Regions from separate parts of the Dethiothermospora halolimnae genome, predicted to be linked through region 1. Evidence: predicted binding sites of a transcription regulator. Region 1 holds the regulator's gene; the other holds the start of a gene.
What was found. The regulator HrcA, encoded in region 1, represses chaperone genes, less so after heat shock. The targets are predictions, from matches to a motif close to ATTAGCACTCNATANTATNGAGTGCTAAT.
Positions count from the first base shown of each region.

Region 2: V6137_RS16790 (PTS sugar transporter subunit IIC) is a predicted target of HrcA. The motif match lies at 1,049-1,077, and genes of this name have one in related genera.

Region 1 covers NZ_JBAKFX010000002.1:119,677-132,858, forward strand. Annotated here, with positions in the region: gene V6137_RS01550 (GatB/YqeY domain-containing protein) at 1-257, opposite strand, end outside; gene rpsU (30S ribosomal protein S21) at 278-457, opposite strand; gene V6137_RS01560 (histidine triad nucleotide-binding protein) at 570-914, opposite strand; gene mtaB (tRNA (N(6)-L-threonylcarbamoyladenosine(37)-C(2))-methylthiotransferase MtaB) at 976-2,283, opposite strand; gene V6137_RS01570 (16S rRNA (uracil(1498)-N(3))-methyltransferase) at 2,283-3,029, opposite strand; gene prmA (50S ribosomal protein L11 methyltransferase) at 3,022-3,975, opposite strand; gene dnaJ (molecular chaperone DnaJ) at 4,295-5,428, opposite strand; gene dnaK (molecular chaperone DnaK) at 5,534-7,378, opposite strand; gene grpE (nucleotide exchange factor GrpE) at 7,399-7,959, opposite strand; gene hrcA (heat-inducible transcriptional repressor HrcA) at 8,031-9,065, opposite strand; gene hemW (radical SAM family heme chaperone HemW) at 9,234-10,367, opposite strand; gene lepA (translation elongation factor 4) at 10,550-12,364, opposite strand; gene V6137_RS01610 (hypothetical protein) at 12,484-12,837, opposite strand; gene lepB (signal peptidase I) at 12,880-13,182, opposite strand, start outside.
Region 2 covers NZ_JBAKFX010000054.1:10,113-23,294, reverse strand. Annotated here, with positions in the region: gene V6137_RS16795 (alpha/beta hydrolase family protein) at 1-970, shown strand, start outside; glycine riboswitch at 1,170-1,265, shown strand; gene V6137_RS16790 (PTS sugar transporter subunit IIC) at 1,337-2,359, shown strand; gene V6137_RS16785 (helix-turn-helix domain-containing protein) at 2,738-2,956, shown strand; gene V6137_RS16780 (bacteriohemerythrin) at 3,064-3,477, shown strand; gene rlmD (23S rRNA (uracil(1939)-C(5))-methyltransferase RlmD) at 3,739-5,097, shown strand; gene V6137_RS16770 (class I SAM-dependent methyltransferase) at 5,249-5,824, shown strand; gene V6137_RS16765 (alpha/beta hydrolase family protein) at 5,886-6,911, shown strand; gene abc-f (ribosomal protection-like ABC-F family protein) at 7,736-9,424, shown strand; gene V6137_RS16755 (GNAT family N-acetyltransferase) at 9,898-10,524, shown strand; gene V6137_RS16750 (alpha/beta hydrolase-fold protein) at 10,965-12,182, shown strand; gene V6137_RS16745 (ATP-binding cassette domain-containing protein) at 12,404-13,182, opposite strand, start outside.

The DNA.
Region 1 (13,182 bases):
AATATTTCAATTTCTGTTTCAGTAAGTTCTATTAAATCATCTCTTTGTCCTTTTTTAAAATCTTCTAATGCATTTTTCTTTTCTTTAACTTGCTTTGAAACAACCTCAATAACTTCTTCATCAGTAAGCTCTATTCTTTCATCCACTTCTTTCTGTTTTATAGCTGACCTTACCATAGTTATAACATTTTTTCTTACTTTGTCCTTTTTTTTCATTGAGGTTTTCAAATCATCCATTAGCCTTTTCTTAAGGGACATAAAGTTCACCTCTTATCTTATTATCTTCTTTTATTTTTCCTTCTAGCCGCCTCAGACTTTTTCTTGCGTTTAACACTAGGTTTTTCATAATGCTCTCTTTTTCTTGCTTCAGATAATATACCTGCTCTTGAGCATTGTCTCTTGAACCTTCTTAGTGCTTGCTCTAAAGATTCATTATCTTTAACTTTTATTTCAGCCATCTGTGTATCCCTCCCCTCTTTCACTAAAAGGACAATACAATATAAAATGAAATAAGTGGAATATAGCACTAGACTATTATACATTAAATAAAAACTAAATGCAAATGTTATTTTAGCCCGGTGGCCATTTTAATTGTCTTCCACCTAGTAAATGGTAATGTAAATGGTTTACTGTTTGCCCTCCATCTTCACCACAATTATTAACTATCCTAAAACCTTTCTCATATAAGCCTTTGTCCTTAGCTATCTTATTTATTACAAGATGAATATGAGATACCAAATGGCTATTATCATCATCTATCTCCTTTACAGAAGATATATGTCTTTTAGGAATAACTAATATATGAACAGGTGATTGTGGGTTCACATCGTTAAAAGCAACGACCTTATCATCTTCATATACTTTTTCAGATGGTATTTCCCCATCTACTATTTTACAGAAAATACAGTCAGACACCCATTTCACCTCCTAACTACTTTACTTATTATATATATTCAATATAAAAAATATAATTCCTCTATTTAATTATTATTTCTCCTAACAATCCATCTTCTTTTATATCCTTTATTTCAACTTGTATTATTTCTCCTTCAAAGTCATTTTCAGATTCTGCTAAAACAGTAATATAATTGGTGGTGTGACCTATTATATAATTAGATTCTTTATTATATCTATTTTCAAATAAGACCCCTACTTTTTTACCAATAAATTTTGAGTTAAAGTTTTTAGTAAGATTATCTCCTAAATCTATAAGTTTTTTACTTCTATCATTTTTAACATTACCATTAACTTGATTTTTAAATTTGGCAGCAGGAGTTCCTTGTCTTTTAGAGTATTTAAACACATGTATTTTGGAAAAGCCTATATCTTTAACAAACTCATAGGTTTCATTAAACTCTTTATCTGTCTCTCCTGGAAAACCAACTATTATATCGGTTGTTATGGCAACATTATCCATATATTTTCTAATTTTTTCTACTATACTTTTATACTGGGAAGTAGTATACTTCCTATTCATTCTCTCTAATACGGTATCGCTACCACTTTGAAGAGATAAATGAAAATGATCACAAACCTTTGGTAATTTTACTAATCTTTCCATAAATTCATCAGTAATTATTGTAGGTTCTATTGAACTTAATCTAATTCTCTCAATTCCTTCTATTTTATGAACTTCTTCAATTACATCAATTAATCTTATATCACCTAAATCTTTTCCATAAGAAGCCACATGTATACCCGTTAATACTATTTCTTTAAATCCATTATCTGCTATTCTTCTAACTTCATCTAAAATTTTATCCAAATCTCTACTCCTAATAGGTCCCCTAGCATATGGAATTATACAATAGGAACAATATCTATTACATCCCTCCTGTATCTTTAAGCTTGCCCTTGTTTTCCCTTTAATCTCCGCTATGGATAAGTCTTCAAATTCTTTTACATCCATTATACTTTTAACCACATTTATTCTCTTATTCTTCTCCTTAGCTTCTTCACATAAGTCTACAATCTTATTTCTATTATTGGTACCAACTATCACATCAACTTCAGGTATATCTAAAACTTCATCTGAAGATATTTGGGCATAACACCCAACCACTGCTATTATTGCCTCGGGATTTTTCTTTTTAGACCTTCTTATAAATTGCCTTGATTTTCTATCTCCTAAATTAGTTACAGTACACGTATTTATCACATATACATCTGCCTTATCAGATGTATTTACTATCTTATATCTTCTTTTTTCAAAAATTTCCATCATAGCTTCAGTCTCATATTGGTTAACTTTACAACCTAGAGTATTAAATGCTACAGTTTTCATTATATCACTCCTAAATCTCCAAGGTCATATAATACCATGCCTGCTGTTATCATCCCTGCAGTTTCTGTTCTTAAAATTCTTGGCCCTAAACTTACAATTTCACCACAAGCCCCTTTAAGTAATCTTATTTCTTCTTCTTCAAATCCACCCTCTGGCCCTATGATAATATTAATTTTATTCCCTTTAAAGTTTTGTAAAACTTCTTTTAGCCCTTTTTTATCTTCATTTTCATAGGGTACTATCGTAAGGCTATCTTCATCAAAACTATTAACCATGGTATCTAAATCGATAATATTATCAATTTTAGGTATGATTCCCCTGCCGCTTTGTTTTGCAGCACCTTCTATTATTTTTTGCCATCGCTCTAGTTTCTTTTCTTCCTTTTTGTTATTATTGATTTTAACAACACACCTATTGGTTTTTATGGGTACTATCCTAGTTACCCCTATTTCTGTTAACTTTTGTACTATTAAATCCATTTTACTTGCTTTAGGTAACCCTTGATATAGAGTTATATCTATATTAGGTTCAGATTTTGAATTTCTTTTTCCAATTATATTGACTTTGACTTCTTTATTATCTATAGAATATATTTTACAAATATATTCAGTTTTATTGCCATCACATACTAATATTTCATCATCTATATTAAGTCTTAAGACATTTTTAATATGTTTTAAGTTATCTTCAATTATAGTAATGGTATCTTCTTTTATATATTCTTCATCCACAAAAAATCTATGCATTACATATTACCTTCTTTTTTGAAACTATAGAAGCCCATTCTCCCTTGGTTTCCACTTGTAAAATATCCATATTTTCCTTTGCTAAAGCCTCTTTTACTAAATCTATCTTTTCTAATATTATTCCAGAAGCTATAAATAATCCATCATCTTCTAAAAACCTTGGAATGTCTTTAACAAGTTCAACGATTATCTCTGCTATAATATTTGCAACGATTATATCAGCTTTTTCATTAACCACATCTAGCAAATTTCCATGTCTAATTTCAACTATATCATCCACATTATTTAACTTAATGTTTTCATTTGATACATTTATCGAAACCTCATCTAGGTCAATACCTATAACATTATGAGCGCCTAGTTTAGCCCCAGCTATAGATAGGATTCCTGTACCACATCCAACATCAAAGACTTTATCTTTATTTTTTATATGTTTTTCTAATTGTTGTATGCACAAAATAGTAGTTTCATGGGTTCCTGTTCCAAAGGCCATACCCGGGTCTAATTCTATTATTAACTCATCTTCCTTTTTATTATATTCTTCCCAAGTAGGCTTAACTACAACCTTTTCACCAATTTTTTTAGGTTTATAGTATTTTTTCCAGCTGTGGGCCCAGTCTTCTTCATAAACCTCTGAAGTAGTAACCTCTCCTAAACCTTTATCAAGATTATATTGGGGTATTTTTTCCACATTTTGTCTTATTAATTCAATTTTATCAATTAAATCTTCACTTTCTGGGAAATAACCCTTTACTATAACCCCTTCATAGTTTTGCTCTAATAAACTGGGATCAATATAATCCCAATCCTCTTCAGATTTTCCCTCGATAATTAAATCATTAGGATCTTCTATAACAAGACCTCCTACACCTACTTCATATAATATGTTTGAAACAGCCTCTACCGCCTCTGTTGTAGTCTTAATTTGGACCTCAATCCACTTCATAGATATTTCACACCCTTTTATACGTTTTTGTTAACTAGTTGGGGGATTATGAATCCCCCAACAACCAATCGAGGATTATTATAAATCCCAAACAACTAATCGGGGATTATTATAAATCCCAAGCAACCAATCGGGAGATTACTAAATTCCTAAGCAATTTGGAATTTAAATCCCTCTAATAGTTAATAGAAAATTTAAAATAACTCAACAAAATAATTAAAGGCTATATATGCCAGTCCTAGCTTATTATACCCTATATACCTTTAAAAAACCACTTTCTTATGAAAATAATCACTCCATAAATCTTGGAGTGATTATTTTATCCACCAAAGGCATCCTTCATCTTATTAAAGAATCCTTTTTTATTTCCTGCAGCATCTTCTCCAGAAGCCTTAGCAAATTCTTTTAATATTTCCTTCTGTTTATCATCAAGTTTTGTAGGAACTTGAACCTTAACCTTTACATATTGATCCCCTCTACCATAACCTCTAATATGGGGGATCCCTTTACCTTTAAGTCTAAATACTGTTTCTGACTGGGTACCTTCTGGTATCTTATACTTCACTTTTCCATCTAGTGTGGGTACTTGGACCTCTGCTCCTAGGGCAGCCTGAGCAAAACTTATTGGATACTCACAGATAACGTTAGTCCCGTCTCTTTCAAATATTTCATGGGGAGCCACTTCAATATATACATACAGATCTCCTCTAGGGCCTCCCTTTTCTCCAGGTTCTCCTTCTCCCCTTAAAGGTATTACAGAGCCATTATCTACCCCTGCAGGAATTTTAATATTTAAAGTTTTAGTTCGTCTCTCTTTACCGCTACCATGACACTTTGTACATGGTTCATCTATTATTTCTCCCATTCCATCACATTTGTCACAGGTTCCAACCCTTACAAATTGACCAAATGGTGTTTGCTGTGCATATTTTACTTCACCGGAACCACTACATTTATCACAGGTTTTTTTAGAGCTTCCTGGTTTGGCACCGGAACCATTACATTTAGAACAATCCTCAGTACGTTCTATTTTTATTTCCTTGTCAACACCGAAGGCAGCATCCTCAAACTTAATTTTTACTTTATATTTTAAATCAGCACCTTTTTTAGGACCTGATCTTCTTTTATTACCTGAAAATCCTCCCCCAAACATATCAAAGATATCATCAAAAATATCACCGAAACCTCCGCCAAATCCTTGGCCGCCGAAGCCTCCTCCTTGTTGTCCATCCATTCCTGCGTGTCCGAATCTATCATATCTACTTCTTTTTTGTTCATCACTCAGAACTTCATATGCTTCATTAGCTTCTTTAAATTTTTGTTCGGCTTCTTTGTTATCAGGGTTTAAATCGGGATGGTATTTCTTGGCAAGCTTTCTATATGCTTTTCTTATCTCATCTTTACTGGCACCTTTGTCAACACCAAGTATTTCATAATAATCTCTTTTACTCACCTTTTCACCACCTTTCAATCATTTCATATATCTTCCCTGTATAAAACTATCATAAAAATAACCAAAAATCAAAGCTAAATCCAAAGGATTTAGCTTTGGTAAATATTATTTATCTTCATCATCATCTACTACTTCATAATCGGCATCTACCACATCATCATCTTGATTTCCAGAAGGATTTCCTTCATTACCAGCAGTGGCTTCACCTTGTTCTGCCGATTGCTGATACATTTTTTGTGATAATGTATGGAATTCATTTGTCAATTCTTCTGTTTTCTTCTTGATTTCTTCTATATTATCCCCTTCATAAACTTTCTTAAGTTCATCAAGTTTAGATTGAACTTTAGCTTTTTCATCATCACTAACTTTACCTTCTAACTCTTTTAATGTTTTTTCTGTTTGATAAATCATTGACTCTGCATTATTTTTAACTTCAATAGATTCTTTTTTCTTTTTATCCTCTTCAGCAAATTTCTCTGCTTCTTTTACCTTTTTCTCTATTTCATCATCAGATAAATTAGTTGATGCTGTAATAGTAATTTTTTGTTCTTTTCCTGTTCCTTTATCCTTTGCAGAAACATTCACTATACCATTGGCATCTATATCAAAAGTAACTTCGATTTGTGGAACTCCCCTTGGTGCTGGTGGAATTCCTGTTAACTGGAATCTACCTAATGTAACATTATCGCCTGCCATTTCCCTCTCACCTTGAAGAACATGTATATCAACAGCCGTTTGATTGTCGGCAGCAGTCGAGAATACTTGACTCTTCTTAGTAGGTATAGTAGTATTTCTTTCTATCAACTTAGTAAATACTCCACCTAATGTTTCTATACCTAAAGAAAGTGGCGTAACATCTAGTAATAATACATCCTTAACTTCTCCACTTAACACTCCTGCTTGGATAGCTGCTCCCAATGCAACACATTCATCAGGATTAACACCCTTGTGGGGATCTTTACCTATTAATTTTTTAACCTCTTCTTGTACTGCTGGTATTCTAGTTGAACCTCCAACTAATATAACTTTATCTATATCTGATGGACTTAACTCAGCATCCTTTAGAGCATTTTTTGTTGGCTCTAATGTTCTCCTAACTAGGTCTGAACTTAATTCCTCAAACTTAGAACGCTTTAAGTCCATATTTAAATGCTTTGGTCCCTCTTGGGTAGCAGTAATAAACGGTAGATTTATATTAGTTGACATTACAGTGGATAATTCCTTTTTAGCCTTTTCAGCAGCTTCTTTTAATCTCTGTAATGACATCTTATCTTTTCTTAAATCTACTCCATTTTCCTTTTTAAACTCTTCTGCTAGGTAATCTATTATAACTTGGTCAAAGTCATCTCCACCTAAATGATTATCTCCCTTAGTTGACACAACTTCAAATACTCCATCTCCTAAGTCTAATATGGAAACATCAAATGTTCCTCCACCTAGGTCAAATACCATTATTTTTTGATGTTCTTCTTCTTTATCTAAACCATATGCTAAAGATGCTGCAGTTGGCTCATTTATAATTCTTTTAACATTTAATCCCGCAATTTTTCCAGCATCCTTTGTAGCCTGTCTTTGACTGTCTGTAAAATATGCCGGTACAGTTATAACAGCATCAGTTACTTTCTCTCCTAAATAATTTTCAGCATCTGACTTAAGTTTTTGTAATATCATAGCTGAAATATCTTGAGGAGTATAATCCTTACCATCAATTACCTCTTTATGTTCAGTACCCATATGTCTCTTTATTGAACTAATTGTTTTATCGGGGTTTGTAACAGCCTGTCTTTTCGCCGTTTCTCCTACTAATCTTTCACCATCCTTAGTAAAGGCTACAATTGATGGTGTAGTTCTATTACCTTCTGCATTGGCAATTACCGTAGGTTCTCCACCCTCCATAACTGCCACACATGAGTTTGTTGTACCTAAATCAATACCAATAATCTTACTCATATATATACCTCCTTATGTATTTAGTTTGATACTTTAACCATACTTGGTCTTATTACTTTATCTTTTAACTTATAACCCTTTTGAAATACTTCTAATACTATATCTTCTTCATGATCCTCTGAGTCCTCTCTAGCCACTCCATGATGAAGATTAGGATCAAACTTTTCATTTAAAGCTTTGATTTCTTCTACACCTATGCTCTTTAATGTATTTATTAATTGGTTGTATATCATCTCTACCCCTTGATACAATCCTTCTTTACTTTCTTTTTCTGCTGATAGAGCCCTTTCAAAGTTATCCAATACCTCTAGCTGCTTAATAACCAATTCCTCATTAGCATAGGCATATATTTTTTCTTTCTGTTCCTCTGTTCTTCTTTTATAGTTGTTAAAGTCTGCTTGTAGTCTTAAAAACCTGTTATTTAATTGTTCTAATTCCTGTTGCATTTTCTCATACATTTCCTTATAATCTTTATCAGTATCCTTAACTTCTTCTTCCATTTCCTCTTTTACTGCATCAAGATTACTATCTACTTTTTCTTCATCCTTTATATCTACCTTTTCAGTATCATCATGTTTCATAATATCACCTCACTCATTTAAACTCAGAAGCAATTACCAACATTATATAGGTGCAAGATTATATCTCACACCTATTTGGTAAAGTTATCTGTTATTATATCACCTAAATCCATTGCTATAGATTTAACAGTGGATATTACCTTTGAATATTCCATACGAGTTGGACCTATCACACCAATTTTACCTATGGTTTTACCATTTACTCTATATGTAGCTGTTATCAAGCTACATTCTTTTATTTCATCATAACAGTTTTCTTTACCTATCTTTATTTGAATATCATCAAAACCATCATTTAAAAGTATATCCAATAAGGATGATTTATTTTCAATAAAAGAAATAAAGGATTTTGCCTTGGATATATTATTATATTCAGGGAAATTAAATATGTTAGTAACACCTTCTGAATATATGGTTTCTTTCTTTATATTGTCCAATGATTGGTTTACCAATGGAATCAAACTTTCAATGGTTCTTTTATAGTTATACATCTCTTTAATTAGTCCAGACTCTACCTCTTTATAAAGACTTTCTATAGGTTTGCCCTTTAGTTTTTGATTAAGATATTTAGAAATTCTAGTAAGTTGATTTTCTGATAGATTTTCCTCTACCCTTAACATAGTATTTTTAACTACATCAGACTCGTTAACTATGACTACTAAAACCCTAAAATCATCAATGGGTATTAGCTCTATTCGCTTTAACTTGCTTTGCTTTACTTGAGGTGCTATAGCAAGGGACGTATAGTTAGTAACCTTCGACAAAATCTTAGCAGCATTTTGAAGAACCTTATCTACTTCATTGATTTCTGTTAATAAATCTTTCTTAATATCTTTTCTTTTTTTCAATACTATTTCACTTGATTTCATTAGGTTGTCAACATATAACCTATATGCTTTGTCAGAGGGTATTCTTCCTGCCGATGTATAAGGTTGCAATAGAAATCCTAGATCTTCTAAATCTGACATTTCATTTCTTATAGTAGCGGAACTTACCCCCAAGTTATATTTTTTTGATACAGTTCTTGAACCTATAGGTTCAGCACTGGTTATATAACTATGGATGACTGCTTGTAAAACCTTTAATTTCCTATCATCAAGCTTCATGTTATCACCCCAGATAATTACAGGAATTAACACTTACAATAACTTAACTTTGTTTTTATTAGCACTCTTGTATGTCGAGTGCTAATGTTTATGTCTTTAAATTATCACTGATATTCTATTTTGTCAATACCTTTTTCAAAAAAGTTCTTTTATTTTATAATTATACTTTTACATAAACTCTACAAATACTCTATTACTTAAATCTAACCCTTTTCTAGTAAGTTTAATATTCTTGTTATTAACTTTTATTAATTTCTGGTTCTCTAATTTTTCGATCTCTTTTGACCATATTTCTTCTAAGTCTTTATTAAATATTTTTTTAAATTCCTCTTTATTAACTCCATTTATAAGTCTTAATCCCAATATCATATACTCTGATCTTTTTACATCAGTGCTTATATACTCTTGTTCACAAATGGGAAATTGATTATTGTCTATAGAGTTAAAATATTTTTCAAAGTCAATGTGGTTTCCATATCTCTTATCAAAAATATTGGAATGGGCTGATAAGCCCACACCCACATAGGGTTTAAGCTGCCAATAAAAGAGATTATGGGTACATTGATAATCTTCCTTGGAAAAATTAGATATTTCATAATGTTTATATCCATTTTTTTCTAAAAAATCTATAGCTTTATGATACATATCCCTTTCATCCTCCTCATTTGGAAGATTTAGCTTTCCCTTCTCATATTGATGATAGAAGGGAGTGTTTTCTTCTAGTTTCATACTGTAAAAGGAAATATGCTCTACACCTAATTCAACTACTTCCTCTAAGGTTTTCAAAACATCATCTATAGTTTGATCTGGCAAGTTAAACATAATATCAACATTTATATTATTATATCCATATTTTCTGATTAAACTATATGTTTTTATAAAGTCTTCCTTTGTATGAATTCTACCTATTTTTTTAAGTAACTTATTATCCATTGACTGAAGCCCTAGACTTATTCTATTTATTCCTATGGCTCTATAAACTTTGAGCTTATCTTCGGTTATAGTCTTTGGGTTAGCCTCTATAGTTATTTCTGATAGAAAGTTAGTATTAAATTTATTATTAATATAATCTAATACATCTTTAATGTATTCAGGATTTATTATCGATGGTGTTCCACCACCTATGAATATGGTTTTTATAGAATAATCATTTAACTTTTCTATATACATATCTAGTTCTTTTTTTAAATATTTTATATATTTGTCGACTAAATATTCTTTGTCTGCATAGGAGCTAAAGTCACAATAATAACATTTGCTTTGACAGAAGGGAATGTGTATATATAGAGCTATTTCTTTCATTATAATTCACCTCATTTATTTTAAATAATAAATAATAAAGAATAGAGAATAGTTATGGTTATTTTACTCACTATGGTCGTAAAATTTCATTAATAGAACAAAGGCACCGTCGGTGCTTCTTTGTTCAGTGCAAAGAGCAAGCATAATATCATTATGCAAAAATAAAAGCAGCTAGGCTGCTTTTATTTGTCATCGTCAAATTTTAGTACTGCAAGGAAGGCCTCTTGGGGAACCTCCACGTTACCAACTTGTCTCATTCTTCTTTTACCCTCTTTTTGTTTTTCAAGTAATTTTTTCTTTCTTGAAATATCTCCACCATAACATTTTGCCAACACATCTTTTCTAAGGGCTCTAACAGTTTCCCTTGCTATTACCTTAGAACCTATACTAGCCTGAATTGGTACGGCAAACATATGTCTTGGTATAATTTTCTTTAATTTTTCAACTATCATTCTTGCCCTCTCATAAGCCTTATCTCTATGAACTATTAGGGAGAAGGCATCTACCAATTCTTTATTAATTAATATATCCATTTTTACTAAATCCGATTGTTTATATCCTTTTAATTCATAATCAAGGGATGCATAACCCCTAGTTTTTGATTTCAATGCATCAAAAAAGTCATATATAACTTCATTTAAAGGCATTTCATAATGCATAGATACCCTAGTTTCCTCAAGGTATTCCATGTTCTTAAAAGTTCCCCTTTTATCTTGGCACAGTTCCATTATAGGACCAACATAATCAGTGGGTGACATAATACTTACATCAACTATAGGTTCTTCCATATATTCTATCTCCGACTGTTCTGGTAAGTTTGTTGGGTTTTGTATCTCTACCATTTCCCCATCATTTTTCTTAACTTTATAAACAACACTAGGTGCTGTGGTTACAATATTTAAACCAAACTCCCTTTCCAGTCTTTCTTGAATAATCTCCATATGCAAAAGACCTAAAAATCCACATCTGTAACCGAAACCTAAAGCAACCGATGACTCAGCTTCAAAGGTTAAGGCTGCATCATTTACATGTAACTTTTCAAGGGCATCCCTTACATTGTTATACTCTTCCCCCTCAGCTGGATATATACCACAATACACCATGGAAGTAACTTCCTTATATCCTGGAAGAGGTTTATTTGTGGGGTTTTTAGCATCAGTTATAGTATCCCCAACAGTTGCATCCCTTACATCCTTCATACTAGCCGATACATAACCAACGTCTCCAGAGGATAACTTGTCTATTGGAACTTGGTTCGGTGCTAATATTCCTACCTCTGTTACTTCAAATTCTTTACCTGTGGACATCATTTTTATTTTCATACCAGGTTCTACAGAACCCTCCATAACCCTTATATAAGCAATAACACCTTTATATGTGTCGTAATAAGAGTCAAATATAAGGGCTTTTAATGGTTCTTCTTTATCTCCACCTGGAGCAGGAACTTTAGCTACTATGCTCTTTAGTACTTCTTCTATATTTATACCATTTTTAGCAGATATCAAGGGTGCATCGGAGCAATCTAAACCAATAACATCCTCTACCTCTTTTTTCACTTCCTCAGGCCTAGCTCCAGGTAAATCTATTTTATTAATAACTGGAATTATTTCCAAGTCCTGTTCTAAAGCTAAATATACATTAGCAAGGGTTTGAGCCTCAACTCCCTGAGCTGCATCAACTACTAATATAGCTCCTTCACATGCAGCTAAACTCCTTGAAACCTCATAATTAAAGTCAACATGTCCTGGGGTATCGATAAGATTTAATATGTATTCTTCCCCATCATCAGATTTATATATTAATCTAATAGTTTGTAACTTTATTGTTATTCCTCTCTCTCTCTCTAAGTCCATATTATCTAAAACTTGCTCTTTCATCTCTCTTTCAGTTAATAAACCAGTTTTTTGAATCAATCTATCTGCTAGTGTCGATTTTCCATGGTCTATATGAGCAATTATCGAAAAATTTCTAACTCTATCTTGTCTATTTTTAGCCATATTTTTCCTCCTCATGAATTGGAAGTAGTCCTTAACAATTATAACACAACTATACAATTGATAAAAGATATATGGATAGGTATTCTAATATATATTAAAATACCGGGCAAAGCCCGGATTTAGTCTTTTAATAAATTATCAATTACCGATTGAATATCTAATATAATATCATTGACCTTTACTCTAATGTTGTTAACCATATTATCTATAGCTTCTTTTTTTATATCATAATCACTACCCATAATATGAACTGTATAGATGTCATTATTATTGCTATAATCAAAAACCTTTTTATCCTCAACACACATAAGCTTCCTGAAGTTACAGTCTACTGTATATAATCCTAAAAGGAAAAAAGTAAATAAAACTACTATCGATAATCGTTTTATCCTTTTTCTTCTTTTTTCATATTTCTTTTCTTTATATTTTTTTAATCGCGCACCCATAAACATCACCATACTTATTATTGCCAATTCTAAATGTTTATATAAGTATAGTAATTTAATAAATATCCTTTATTTATATAGATTGCCAAAATCGTCATTAAAGGGAAAATATCTAAATATAGCTTTACCTTTAATAGAAGACACAGGAATAAAACCTAAGTGTCTACTGTCTTTACTAGCACCTTTGCTACGATTGTCACCAAGAACAAAAACATGTCCATCGGGTATCTTCCAATGGCTTCTACCGTAGGTGTTCGTATAAGTATCTCCTGTTAAATAGTCTTCTTTTAATATTTTACCGTTTAGATACACCTTACCATCATATATCTCTACCCTATCTCCAGCTATACCTATGACCCTTTTTATATAATC
Region 2 (13,182 bases), on a different contig from region 1:
AAATAGAATCAATATAAATGGTGATATAGAAAGGGTTATAGATAATAATGGAACTGTAGATGGATTTGATGTTGTAGATGGAAATATAATATATATAGGATTTAATGGAACTAACCTACAGGAGATCTATAGTAAAGATAAAAAAGTAACTGATTTTAATGATGGAATAATTAATAATAAAAATATTATAAAGCCAGAAAAGGTTACTGTTGAAAATGATGGAGTTAGTATAGATGGATGGATATTAAGACCTATAGATTTTGATAAAAATAAAAAATACCCTGCTATATTAGATATTCATGGTGGGCCAAAAACAGTATATGGGGAAATATTCTATCACGAGATGCAATGCTGGGCAAATAAAGGATATGTTGTATTTTTCTGTAATCCCAGGGGCAGTGATGGAAAGGGAAATGAATTTGCCGATATAAGGGGAAAATATGGAACAATAGACTATGATGATATAATGAAATTTACCGATTATATTCTTGATAATTATAAATTTATAGATAAAGACAATGTAGGAGTAACCGGGGGATCCTATGGAGGATTTATGACAAACTGGATTATAGGCCATACAGATAGGTTTAAAGCCGCAGCATCCCAAAGAAGTATATCAAACTGGATTTCAAAATTCTGCACCACTGATATAGGATATTATTTCGTCCATGATCAAGGGGGCTCTACACCTTGGGAAGATCAACAGAAACTTTGGGAACATTCGCCACTAAAATATGCAGATAAAGTGAAAACCCCAACACTATTCATTCACTCGGAAGAGGACTATAGATGTTGGAGTCCAGAAGGATTTCAAATGTTTACAGCATTAAAATACTTTGGTGTTGAGTCAAGGCTATGCTTATTTAAAGGGGAAAATCATGAACTAAGTAGAAGTGGAAAACCGAAACATAGGATAAGAAGATTAAAGGAAATAACAGATTGGTTTAATAGATATTTAAAAAATCAATAAATCTTTTGTATCCATAATAAATATTTATGGAGTTTTCTATTGACAAATCCTTTGTATAATCATAGAATGTTATTGCAAGATAAAACTTAATAATGGTGGGTGAAAATCATTGGAGATATCCGTTAGGGATAACCGTAGGAGAAAAAAATAAATTTATGCTAAGAATTTATTTTGAAGCTCTCAGGTCATTACAATGATTTGACACAACCCTGGAGAGACCCTTACATAAGGGCATCGACGAAGAAACTTGTTTTCTAACAAGGAAACTTTCAGATAAAAGGACAGGGAATAATAAGCATTAGTTTTACTATGCTATTATTCCCTGTCTTTTTGTATGTAAAAAAATAAAAGACTGGAGGGATATTAATGATAATTATTAAAGGAATGGGACTATTAATATTAACACTTATTTTATTTTCAGGATTTAGTTTAAAGGCACCAAAGGGAAATAAAGCAATGTCAGGCCTGGCAAATGCGGCGGTAGCAACTTTTTTAGTTGAGGCTATTCATAAATATATAAATGGAGACTTTTTAAACATAAAATTCTTGGGAGAAGTTGGAAGTGCATCGGGAAGTGTAGGGGGAATAGCAGCCACAATATTAGTATCCCTTAATATGGGGGTGAACCCTATATATGCCGTTACAGCAGGAGCGGCAATGGCAGGCTATGGAATACTTCCAGGATTTATAGCAGGATATGTGGTTGGACTAATAGGACCAATACTTGAGAAGAGGTTACCAAAGGGAGTAGATGTAATCCTAGGAGCATTATTAATAGCTCCTATAGCTAGAATAGTAGGATTTGGTTCAGCTCCAGTAGTTAACTCTACCTTAAGTAATATAGGAAATATGATAGTGGTGGCATCGGAACAATCACCCTATTTAATGGGATTTTTACTAGGGGGAATAATGAAGATGATGTGTACGTCACCATTAAGTTCTATGGCATTAACTGCAATGTTAGGACTTAGGGGATTGGCAATGGGTATCGCATCAATAGCCTGTGTAGGAGGTTCATTTACAAATGGTTTAGTATTTAAAAGACTAAAATTAGGGGACTCATCAAATGTATTGAGTGTTATGTTAGAGCCATTAACTCAAGCCGACGTTATAACCCAAAACCCAATGCCAATATATTTCTCTAACTTCATAGGAGGGGGATTGGCAGGATTGTCAGCGGCATATTTTAATATTATAAATAATGCTCCAGGAACAGCATCTCCTATTCCGGGGCTTATAGCACCCTTTGGATTTAATGATCCTAAAAGTGTAATATTTGCTATTTTCTTTGCAATAATAGGTGGAATAAGTGCTGGATTAGTTGGATCAACTATATCAATGGCAATAAGGAGCAAAAGAAAAATTACAAGGGCAGTAACATCTAAATAGTAAAACATTGAAACGATTTGGACGTTCAGTTATTGATGAATTTTTAGTAATTTGGTATTGAGCGGTTTTTAATGATTTGGTGTTAGGAGATTGTTAATAATTTAGTGTTAGGAGATTGTTAATAATTTAGTGTTAGGAGATTGTTAATAATTTAGTGTTAGGAGATTGTTAATTGTTTGGTTGTTGGGGGATTCGTAATCCCCCAACTTAAATTTACAAAGAATATTTTCAACAAAAATTAAATATCTATATAATAAACCTATTTTATTACAAATAATAAACTTTTGTTAAATATTCTGAAAAATCAACAAATACATTAGAAAAAGTTATATAATAGAGTTAGAAAAGTCAATAAATCTTCTTAGGAGGCTTGCCATTATGTTAAATGGGAAAAAAATCAGAGAGCTTAGAGTAAACCTAGGTTATACAGCTAAGGATGTTGAGACTTTAACTAAAAGTGGTAAATACCATACGTCCATATCAAAATCATATTTAGAAGAACTAGAAAGAGGAGATAAGAGGAATCCAAGTTTTACAAAGATGGAAGTCTTAGCCAATATATTATGTTGTAAATTAGATGATTTAGTTTTAAGATAAAATTCTTTAGCATTATGCTAAAGAATTTTCTGTTTTATATATGTGGAATAAAAAGCTCCATTGTGTTATAATCTTGATAGGAATTTTCAAGTAGAGGGGGAATAACCATGTTTAAATGGAGAGAGAATTTTAGTTGTAATATAAAAGAGGTTGATAAACAACATAAATACTTATTTCAATTGGGAGAAAATCTACATAATATAATAAAGACTAAAGATGGTTTAGACCATTACGATGAAATAATGGCCATATTTAAAGAACTAGAAGAATATACTATATATCACTTTGATTATGAAGAAAGGCTAATGGAAAAATATAATGTTAGTGATATAGAAGCCCATAAAGAAGAGCATAATTTATTTGTAGAAAGGATAAAAGAAATTCAAAGTCAAGATGTGGATTTGAGACAAGATAAAGTTGTTATGGATACGCTTATGTTTATAGCCGATTGGATAGAGAAACATATATTAAAGTCAGATCATAAGTATAAAGACTTTTTAAATGAAAAGGGAGTTTATTAATCAATGGCTTTGCCATTGATTTTTTTGTTAAAACACTTATTATAGATAATAGTTAATAAATAATAAACAGTAGATTAAGAACGTAGGGACTGGACATGTCCAGTCCTCCCACCGTATGAAGAGGTGGAAAAAGGGACTTATAGAGAATAGTGGAGAGATAAGAGAGGAAAGATAAAATATATATAGTTAATAGTTAACAGTTAATAGATAATAGTCAAAAGATTAAAGGTCTAGGAGGATTATATTGAAAGGGAGGATCTAATGGTTAAGAAAAATGAAGTTATAGAAATAGAAATAGAAGATGTGTTATTTCCGAATAAAGGTATAGGATACATAGATGATAGGAAGGTAATAGTTAAAAATACTATAAAAGGGCAAAAGGTAAAAGCCAGAGTAAAAAAGAAAAGAAAAAATAAAATACAGGCTAATCTTTTAGAAGTTACAGCTAAATCTCCAATAGAAAAGGAAGCGGTATGTGAACACTTTGATACCTGTGGGGGATGTTCATATCAAACTATTCCCTATGAAGAACAATTAAATATAAAATCAAATCAGGTTAATAAATTACTTAATGAAGCTGGAATAGAAGACTATGAATATTTAGGAATAGAAAGCAGCCCAAATGAGTATCAATATAGAAATAAAATGGAATTTTCCTTTGGAGATATAGAAAAAGGAGGTCCACTATCTTTAGGGATGCATCAAAGGGGAAAATTCTATGAAATAGTTACAGTGGATGGGTGTCAAATAGTAGATGAAGACTTTACTAAGGTTTTATCTACGGTACTAGAATATTTTAGAGAAAAGGAAACTCCATTTTATCATAAAAAGACCCATAAGGGAGTATTAAGACATTTAGTAGTGAGAAAGGCAATAAAAACTGGAGAATTATTAGCTAATCTAGTTACAAGTTCCCAAGAAGAATTAGACTTAACAGAGCTTATCAATAGACTTAAAGCCATAGAATATGATGGGGAGTTAAAAGGCTTTTTACATACAATAAATGATGGTCTTGCAGATGTAGTAAAAAGCGATGAAACTAAAGTTTTATATGGACAGGACTATATAACTGAAGAAATATTAGGACTTAAATTTAATATATCGGCATTTTCATTTTTTCAAACTAATTCACTAGGTGCAGAAAAGCTATATAGCATAGTTAGGGACTTTGCTGGAGATACAGATAATAAAACTATATTTGATCTATACTGTGGAACCGGAACTATAGCCCAAATAATGGCTCCAGTGGCTAAAAAGGTTATAGGTATAGAAATAGTAGAAGAAGCAGTTAAGTCAGCTAAGGACAATGCTAAGTTAAACGATTTAGATAACTGTCACTTTATAGCAGGAGATGTTATGGAAAAGGTATCAGAGATTGATGATACACCTGACCTAATAATCCTTGATCCTCCAAGGGATGGGATACATCCAAAGGCTATAAATAAAATAATAGACTTTAATCCAGAGGTATTTGTTTATGTATCCTGTAAACCAACATCCTTAGCTAGGGATTTGCCGGTATTTGTTGAGAGGGGATATGAGGTAAAGAAGGTTAAGTGCATGGATATGTTTCCCCATACACCCCACGTTGAGACCGTTTGTTTGATAGAGCGGGTTTAGAAGGATTTTTATGTTCCCTCAGACTAATAGGTTTGAGGGATTTTTATTTAAGGGTTCTATTAAAGTACGGAAAAAATGGGTATAAAATTTAAATGCCTATTAAAATAAATCGAAAATATATTGCTAGTGTATTATAGGGAGAAAGATTAAAATGACAAAACCAACTTATGATAAATACTATAAAGAGAAGAATTATTTTGGTGAACCCTATCTAGGGTTAGTGGAGTTTTTTAAAGAATATGAACCTAAAGGTAAGGTTTTAGATTTAGGATGTGGTCAAGGTAGAGATGCATTATTTTTAGGTAGATTAGGCTATACAGTAAAAGGAATCGATATTTCAAAAGTTGGTCTTGACCAAATGAATCAAATAGCTAATAATGAAAATCTAAAGGTTATAGGGGAAGTTGGAGATGTATATACTTACCCAATATCATCTGAGTATGATTTAGTGCTTCTTGATTCGATGCTGCACTTCTATAAGAGTGATATAAAGAAGGAAACTAATTTTATAAAACGTGTGGCTTCAGAATTAAAAGTTGGAGGGGTATTATGTAACTTTATGATTAAAGGTGCAAAGAGGGAAAAACATTTAAAGAGTATTCTAAAGGATATAGAAGCAGATTGGAAAATTCTAAGTGACAATTATACGGATTATCCGGAGGCAGATTCACAATTTCATATGTATATAATTAAGAAAATAAGAGGTGAAAATATGGATAGTTTATAATTAATTAGGCAGTAAAAATTTCCCCATGGTAGAATAAATAAAATGAAACTGGAGGATTATTATGCCTAGTAAAGGTAAAAAGAAAATCATTATGGTCATTTTAATATTAGCTTTATTAATAATTATAGTAATTGATCGACTTGAAAATTTTCAGGTCGCATACGACAAAGAGATGGAAATCAACTTTACCAATTTAGGTACAAATCTTTCAGGGTCTTTGTATCTACCAGATACACCGCCACCTTATGATGTAGTATTTTTTATTCATGGTGATGGACCTCAAGATAGAACTTTAAATGGAGGCTATGCCTTAATTATGAACCATTTACTAGATCAGGGGATCGCTTGTTTTTCATATGATAAAGCTGGGGTTTCTAAATCCGAGGGTAACTGGCTTAAACAAACCATGAAGGATCGCAGTAATGAAGTTGAAGCAGCCCTTAAGGTTCTAGAAAATAAGGTATCTATAGAAAAGAAAGGGGTCCTGGGATTTTCTCAAGGAGGATGGGTCATATCAGAACTTTCTAAGTCAGAGGCACCTATAGACTTTATTGTTATTGTTGGTGGAGCCATTGATTGGATGGATCAGCATATATATTATGAAACAAAAGTGGCCGAAAGAAGAGATTATACAGAAAAAGAAAAGAAAGACTATCTGTCCTATGTAAAAACTTATGATAAATTCATTGTCAAAAATGACTATAAAGGCTATGTAGATTTTGTTTTAAATCATGACTATGGAAAAACCATGAGTAAAGAGCGTTTTCACTTTGCCCATTTAAACTTAGATGCCAATGCCACTAAAGGTATAAAAACCATGACAGTTCCTTTTTTAGGTATGTTTGGGGAAAAGGATCAAAATGTGGATATTTATGAGAGCTATAAAATTTATGATGATACATTTAAAGCCATGGGCAAGGAAAACTATGAACTTTATATTTTTCCAGATGCCACCCATGAACTATTAAAAAGTAAGTATCAAGACAAGGAACACCTTCTTTTACTCCACAGTTTTCTTATTGGGGAAAAGATATATACAAGGGAGTTTTTAGATACTTTAAGCAACTGGATAAAAGGGTTGCCTTAGAAAGGGATTTGTAGGAATATTTTCTGTAACCATTTCATCTTTAAATATTGAAGAGGCAGTATATAACATGATGCAGGGCAAGGTGATGGAGAAAATATTATAATATAAAAGGTGTTTATAGTTAAAGTTGTCTTTGACAGTTTATAAATTCTAAACTTTGTGTTTCAGGATATATATATTAGAAAATCAAGGAAAAATCAGTTTACAGGAGTTATAAAAAGTGATATAATTAAGAAAATTCTGAAGGAGGAAAGTAAGTTATGAAACCAGTTAATTGCTAATATTAATTTATTTGAAATTAATATATATTTTATAATGAGTTTAAATTTGCCTAATTATAGTTAGGTTTTATTGTTATGCTCTTTATGGAATAAGGCAATTTAGAAGGTAACTTACTTTACTGAAATTCAAGTTTATAATTTATAAGAGATTCTAAATAACTTAAGGTCAAAATATAATGGTATAATAGTATGTTGTTATTCATACATATACTCTTACTTGAGAGGATTTTGGATAGATTATAATACTAATTGATTATTTTAGACTGTAAGAAGAAACTATCTTCTTATGGTCTTTTTTTATTCTTAAATTTAGGCATTCGGAAAAAATAATAAGTCAGTATGCTAGTCTATTTTGCATTATACTGCGTCGGCAGAACACGCTGATAGTCCACTATCAACGAATTCTACCTCCTTGTCTAATACAAAATATCCGTCGTATCTTTGACTTATTATTTTCTTCCCAACACCTTAACAGTAATAAATACCTTCTTCGCCTATCTGTAAATAGCATTATTTAAATTATGGATGAAAGAAGGTGTTAATATGCATGAATTATCATTAGACGGTGTGAAAAAATATATGGATGCAACCCTTGTTCTTAGGAATGTTTCATTTCAAGTTAGTGAAGGAGAAAGAGTAGGCATTATAGGCCAAAATGGAGGTGGCAAGACTACGATTCTTAAGTTAATTGCAGGCATCATAAAACTTAGACATTGTATAGGGTATCCCTATGCCCCGATACCTCCTGGATATGATGAGGGTTGGGTTAAGATTTCAAAGGGTACCAGATGTGCTTATCTTGAGCAAATGCCTGAATATCCAGAGGGTATAAAGGTGATTGAAGTTTTAAAGATGGCTTTTAAAGAGATCTGTAGTATAGAAAAAGAAATGCGACAATTAGAAGAAAAGATGAAGGTGGTAACAGATAATCACCTTGAAAAAGCTTTAAAGAGATATAGTCATTTAATGGAGTTATATAAGATAAAGGGTGGCTATGATACCGAGGAAAAGTTAAGTAGGATTATCACCGGACTTAATTTTGATAAAAGTTTTTTAAATAAGGATTTTAGTGTGTTAAGTGAAGGTGAAAAAATAAGAGTAATTTTAGGGAAACTTTTGATTGATAATCCAGACGTATTACTTTTAGACGAGCCTACAAACCATCTAGATATGGAGTCTATTCAGTGGCTTGAAAGTTATCTTCGTAGTTATGATGGGATTGTAATTGCTGTTTCCCATGATAGATACTTTTTAGACAATGTAGTAAATAAGATTATAGAAATAGAGGATAAGGAGGCCATAACCTACAATGGGAATTATTCTTCTTATTTACGCCAAAAGGAAGAAAATATGAGAATACAATATGAACACTTTAGAGAACAGAAAAAGAAGATAAATTCCATGGAAAATAAAATAAAAAAACTAAGAGATTGGGCCATGAGGGCTGATAATAATAAGTTCTTTAGAAGAGCAGCAAGCATAAAAATAAAGCTTGATAAAATGGATAGAGTGGACAAACCAATTTTTCAAAAACGGAATATGAAACTTAATATCGAAACTACCCATAGATCGGGAAAAGAAACCGTCAAGGCAATTGGGCTATCTAAAAAATTTAAAGATAAAGTGATTTTTAGGGATGCAGATTTGATGGTTCGTTTTGGTGAAAGGGTCGCCCTAATTGGTCCCAATGGTAGTGGAAAGACAACTTTTTTAAAGATGCTGCTAGGCAAGGAAAAGCCAGATGAAGGACTTGTGAAATTAGGGGCTAGTGTATCACCAGCCTATTTACCCCAACAAATTACTTTTTCAAATGAAGAGCTTACTATACTGGAATGCTTTAGGGAAGATATTTTTATACCTGAAGGGGAAGCACGGGAATACCTATCTAAATACATGTTTTATGGAAAAGATGTATTTAAAAAGTTAAAACACTTGTCAGGGGGAGAAAAGATAAGGCTAAAGCTTGCCCAACTTTTATACAAAGATATAAATCTATTAATATTAGATGAACCTACAAATCATCTAGATATTGACTCCATTGAGACATTTGAAGAAGCTTTAGAAGATTTTAATGGTACTATACTTTTTATATCCCATGACAGATATTTTATCAATAAAGTGTCTGAAAGGGTCATTGCTATTGAGAATAATGCCTTTAAAAGTTATCTTGGTAATTATGACTATTATAAAAGTGTAAAAGAACAGTTGAAGCTGAAATTTCATGAAGGGTAGTAGAAAGGTAGGTTTCAGAGATTAATGTAAGGGACAGTTCATTAAAAAATATTAAGTATATAATATTAAAGTTTTCACATAAGATCATCTCTAAAAACGAAAGGTAATATTACGTAGGTAGCATATAAATTTTTATAATGAACTGTTCCTAATAAAGCAACTCTTTGACACTTGCTTTTATGTCAATAAAAGCAAGTGTCAAAGAGTTGCTATTTAGTGTATAGCTAAAAACTTTGCTAAAATAACAGACGATAAAATAAAGGAGTACTCTATTATGAATAGTAAAAAGCAAGCTATAGACTGGAATGATATCTTGACATATATTCACAAGTAGCATAATATAAAATATAACAACAATATATGGTATATTATAACATATATTGAATGATTTTCTGTTAATTATTATTGTTGATATTGGAAAAACATAATTTCATTTTGGGACAAAGAATAAATAAAAAAATAGGGGGATATGTATGGAAAGGGCCAATAACATAAATTACTTAATCAAAAATGTCTCATCCAAACAAGAACTTAAAAAAGCACTTGATTTCTTTAAAATGATTTTTAAGGGTATGTCTGTTGTCAATAATCCAGAGTATTCCTTTAAAAAATGGGAAGAACGGATGGAAAATCACGGTGATTTGATGTTGTATGCAAGTTTAGACAATGAAGTAATAGGTATTGTTTTTGGTAGCATTCATGATGACCACAGTATTACCATTAGGGCGGTGGCTGTGCATGAAGATTATAGGAGTATGGGAATAGCAAAAAAGATGATCTTTCTCCTTGAGAAACGGGCGATACATTATGGCGTTCACTCCATTACCCTTGGTGCAGTTGAATCTGCAGAAAAGTTTTATAGCAAACTTGGGTATACAGGATCATTGTTAATACAATCTCAAATACATAGTATAGATCAACTGCTTTCATTGAACAATAGATATAAGGTTAAATTCACAAATATCTATGACGGTAAAGTTAGTCAGGTGTGCTTGGAATTGACGGAACCAGATAGAGCTTTACAGAAAGAATATGAGGCCACTTTTCCAGGATGCTATACTCAAATGATGTATTGGAAAAATATTGGGACTATAAGTTGAAATCTGGTGTTGATTTAAGTGATAGATTTTAAGAATACCCTTCTTCCAATAAACCAGTGGGTTCTCACTACATCAGTTTTGTCTACTTAAGTCATGTGGAGATGTGGGTACTAATTTTTAAAAATAATAAGGTGTAGTAATCATTAAGCAGGCTATTAGCCTGCTTAATTTTATAAATATGTAAGATGTAATTATAAATAAAAATATAAGCTTAAGACTACAGTTTATCATTAGAATAAGCTCAAGGCTGGAAAAAAATTATACAAATTTAAAAAAATAACAATAGTCATACATTGACAAATGATAGAGTATAAAATATAATAGCAATCATTACATATTATAGTATATAATGAATAATTTTCTGTTAATTATTATTTTTAGTATTGGTAAAATATAATTTCATTTTGAGTAAAGGACAAATAAAAAATAGGGGGATATATATGGAAAAATCAAAAATAACTAGTTTTGAAATCTTAAAATTAGAAAAGCAATTAGATCAGGGAAATAGAGAAGCTCTAGAACAGTTTTGGAGTAATATTGAGGAAAAGGGGTCACCTTTGATAGAAGATATAAAGGAAGATCCAGATTATCATTTAGTTACCTTTATATATAAGGGAGATGACAAGGTAAAGAATGTCTTAGTTATACCGGAGATGGAAGACTGCATGTTTTTAAACTATAAAATGGAAAGATTACTAGATACAAACCTATGGTATATAAGCTGTATAATTAGGAATGATATACGTCTTCAATATAATTATTCTGTTAATGATCCACTAGATGATGACTGGGATAGCAGGTTTGAAAACTTACAACATGATGAACTTAATAAAAACTTTCTATATGTGGTAGATGAAGACGATGGTGATGATGAAATATTATCTTATGTTGTAATGCCAAAAGCTGATGAGCATATTTGGGTTAAGGAAAATAATCATATATCTAAAGGAAAAATAATGGAATATTCCCTTGAAAGCTCGAGACTAGAAGCGAGTCGTAGAGTAAGGGTTTATACGCCCCATGGATATAACGAAGACGGACAACCGTATAAGTTTTTGGTATTAACAGATGGAGATGAATATCTGGAATTACTTTCTGTTAAAAATGTTCTGGATAATTTAATCGCAGATAAAAAAATACCTCCAGTGATTACATTATTTATCGATTCAACCGATACGAGGGAAGAAGAACTTAGTTGTAGTGATCTATTTTTAGATATTGTTATTAATGATTTTATGCCTTGGTTTAGAAAAAACTACAATATATCCCAGGAAGCCAGAGATGGTATAATTGGTGGGCTAAGTTTAGGTGGACTTACTGCTTCATATATAGGACTTAACTATTCTGAGGTTTTTGGAAATGTCCTTTCTCAATCTGGAGCTTATTGGTATAAGCCTAATGATTGGGATAAAGAAGAAAGTGATTGTTGGATTAGCTCACAATTTAAAAAAATAGAAAAACTACCATTAAAATTCTACTTAAATGTAGGAGTTCTAGAAGAGAAGGAAAATATGATTGGGGTAAATAAAAAACTAAGGGATGTATTACAGGCTAAAGGTTATAAAGTAGAATATGAAGAATTTAAAGGTGGACATGACTATTTATGTTGGGGAGAAAATTTATCAAATGGACTTATCTCATTAATTGGTCATAAATAAGAAATTATTCTATTAAAGCTTGATAAAATGGATAGAGTAATGCCAGGGGCAGTTCATTAAAAAATACTAAGTATATAATATTAAAGTTTTGACATAATATCATATCTAAAAAGTAAAGGTAATATTACGTAGGTAGCATATAAATTTTTATAATGAACTGTTCCTAATAAATTTTAAAGTTTATTTTAAAATGATCATCTATATCTAACAAATACTAATATTTACACTATATTGTTTAATGTTGGTAGTTCATAGACTTGGTCAAACTGATTTCTGCGTTCTAATGATAAATGATGACTCACAAGAATAAGTGTTAGTTCTTGATTCATTAGTAAGCTTTGTTCTACAATATCAGCATTTTCCTGATCCAGTGAACTGGTTCCCTCTCCAACAAAAGTTTCTAACCCCTCTGGCATATTTCTCAAGTCATTAACTAATGCACTATCTTTTATAGCTTTTTCCAGCTTGTCTTTAGGAAATTCCTCACCTAATGTGATGTTTTCTTTGATTGTAGTATTAAATAGGAATACATCCTGATCGATATAACTTATCTGTTTCTGTATTTGTTCAATTGTATAATCTTTAGCATTTACATCATCAAATTTAATAGTTCCCGAATAATCTGGAAGCCATCCCAAAAGAAGCTTTAGCAAAGTTGTTTTTCCACATCCAGATGGGCCTATTAAGGCATATTTTCCACCTTTTTTAAAACCTATGTTTACATTTTTAAGCACAGCCTTTGTTCCATAATGTAAGCAAACATTTTTAACTATAATAGCTTCTTTTATTAATTTTGAATCAGGGGTATCTTTTTGAATAATGGAATTATCTTGAACATTAATTTTCATAAAGTAGGGTTTGCTTGCAGCAATAGATAGGCGAAAACGTGCAATATTACTAAAACCATTGGAAACCCCACTTATTAGGTTAGTTCCCCCAGCCAAGACTGCTAGCTTAATTCTGCCAGCAAATGCTAATAATACAATTAAAATTTCCGACA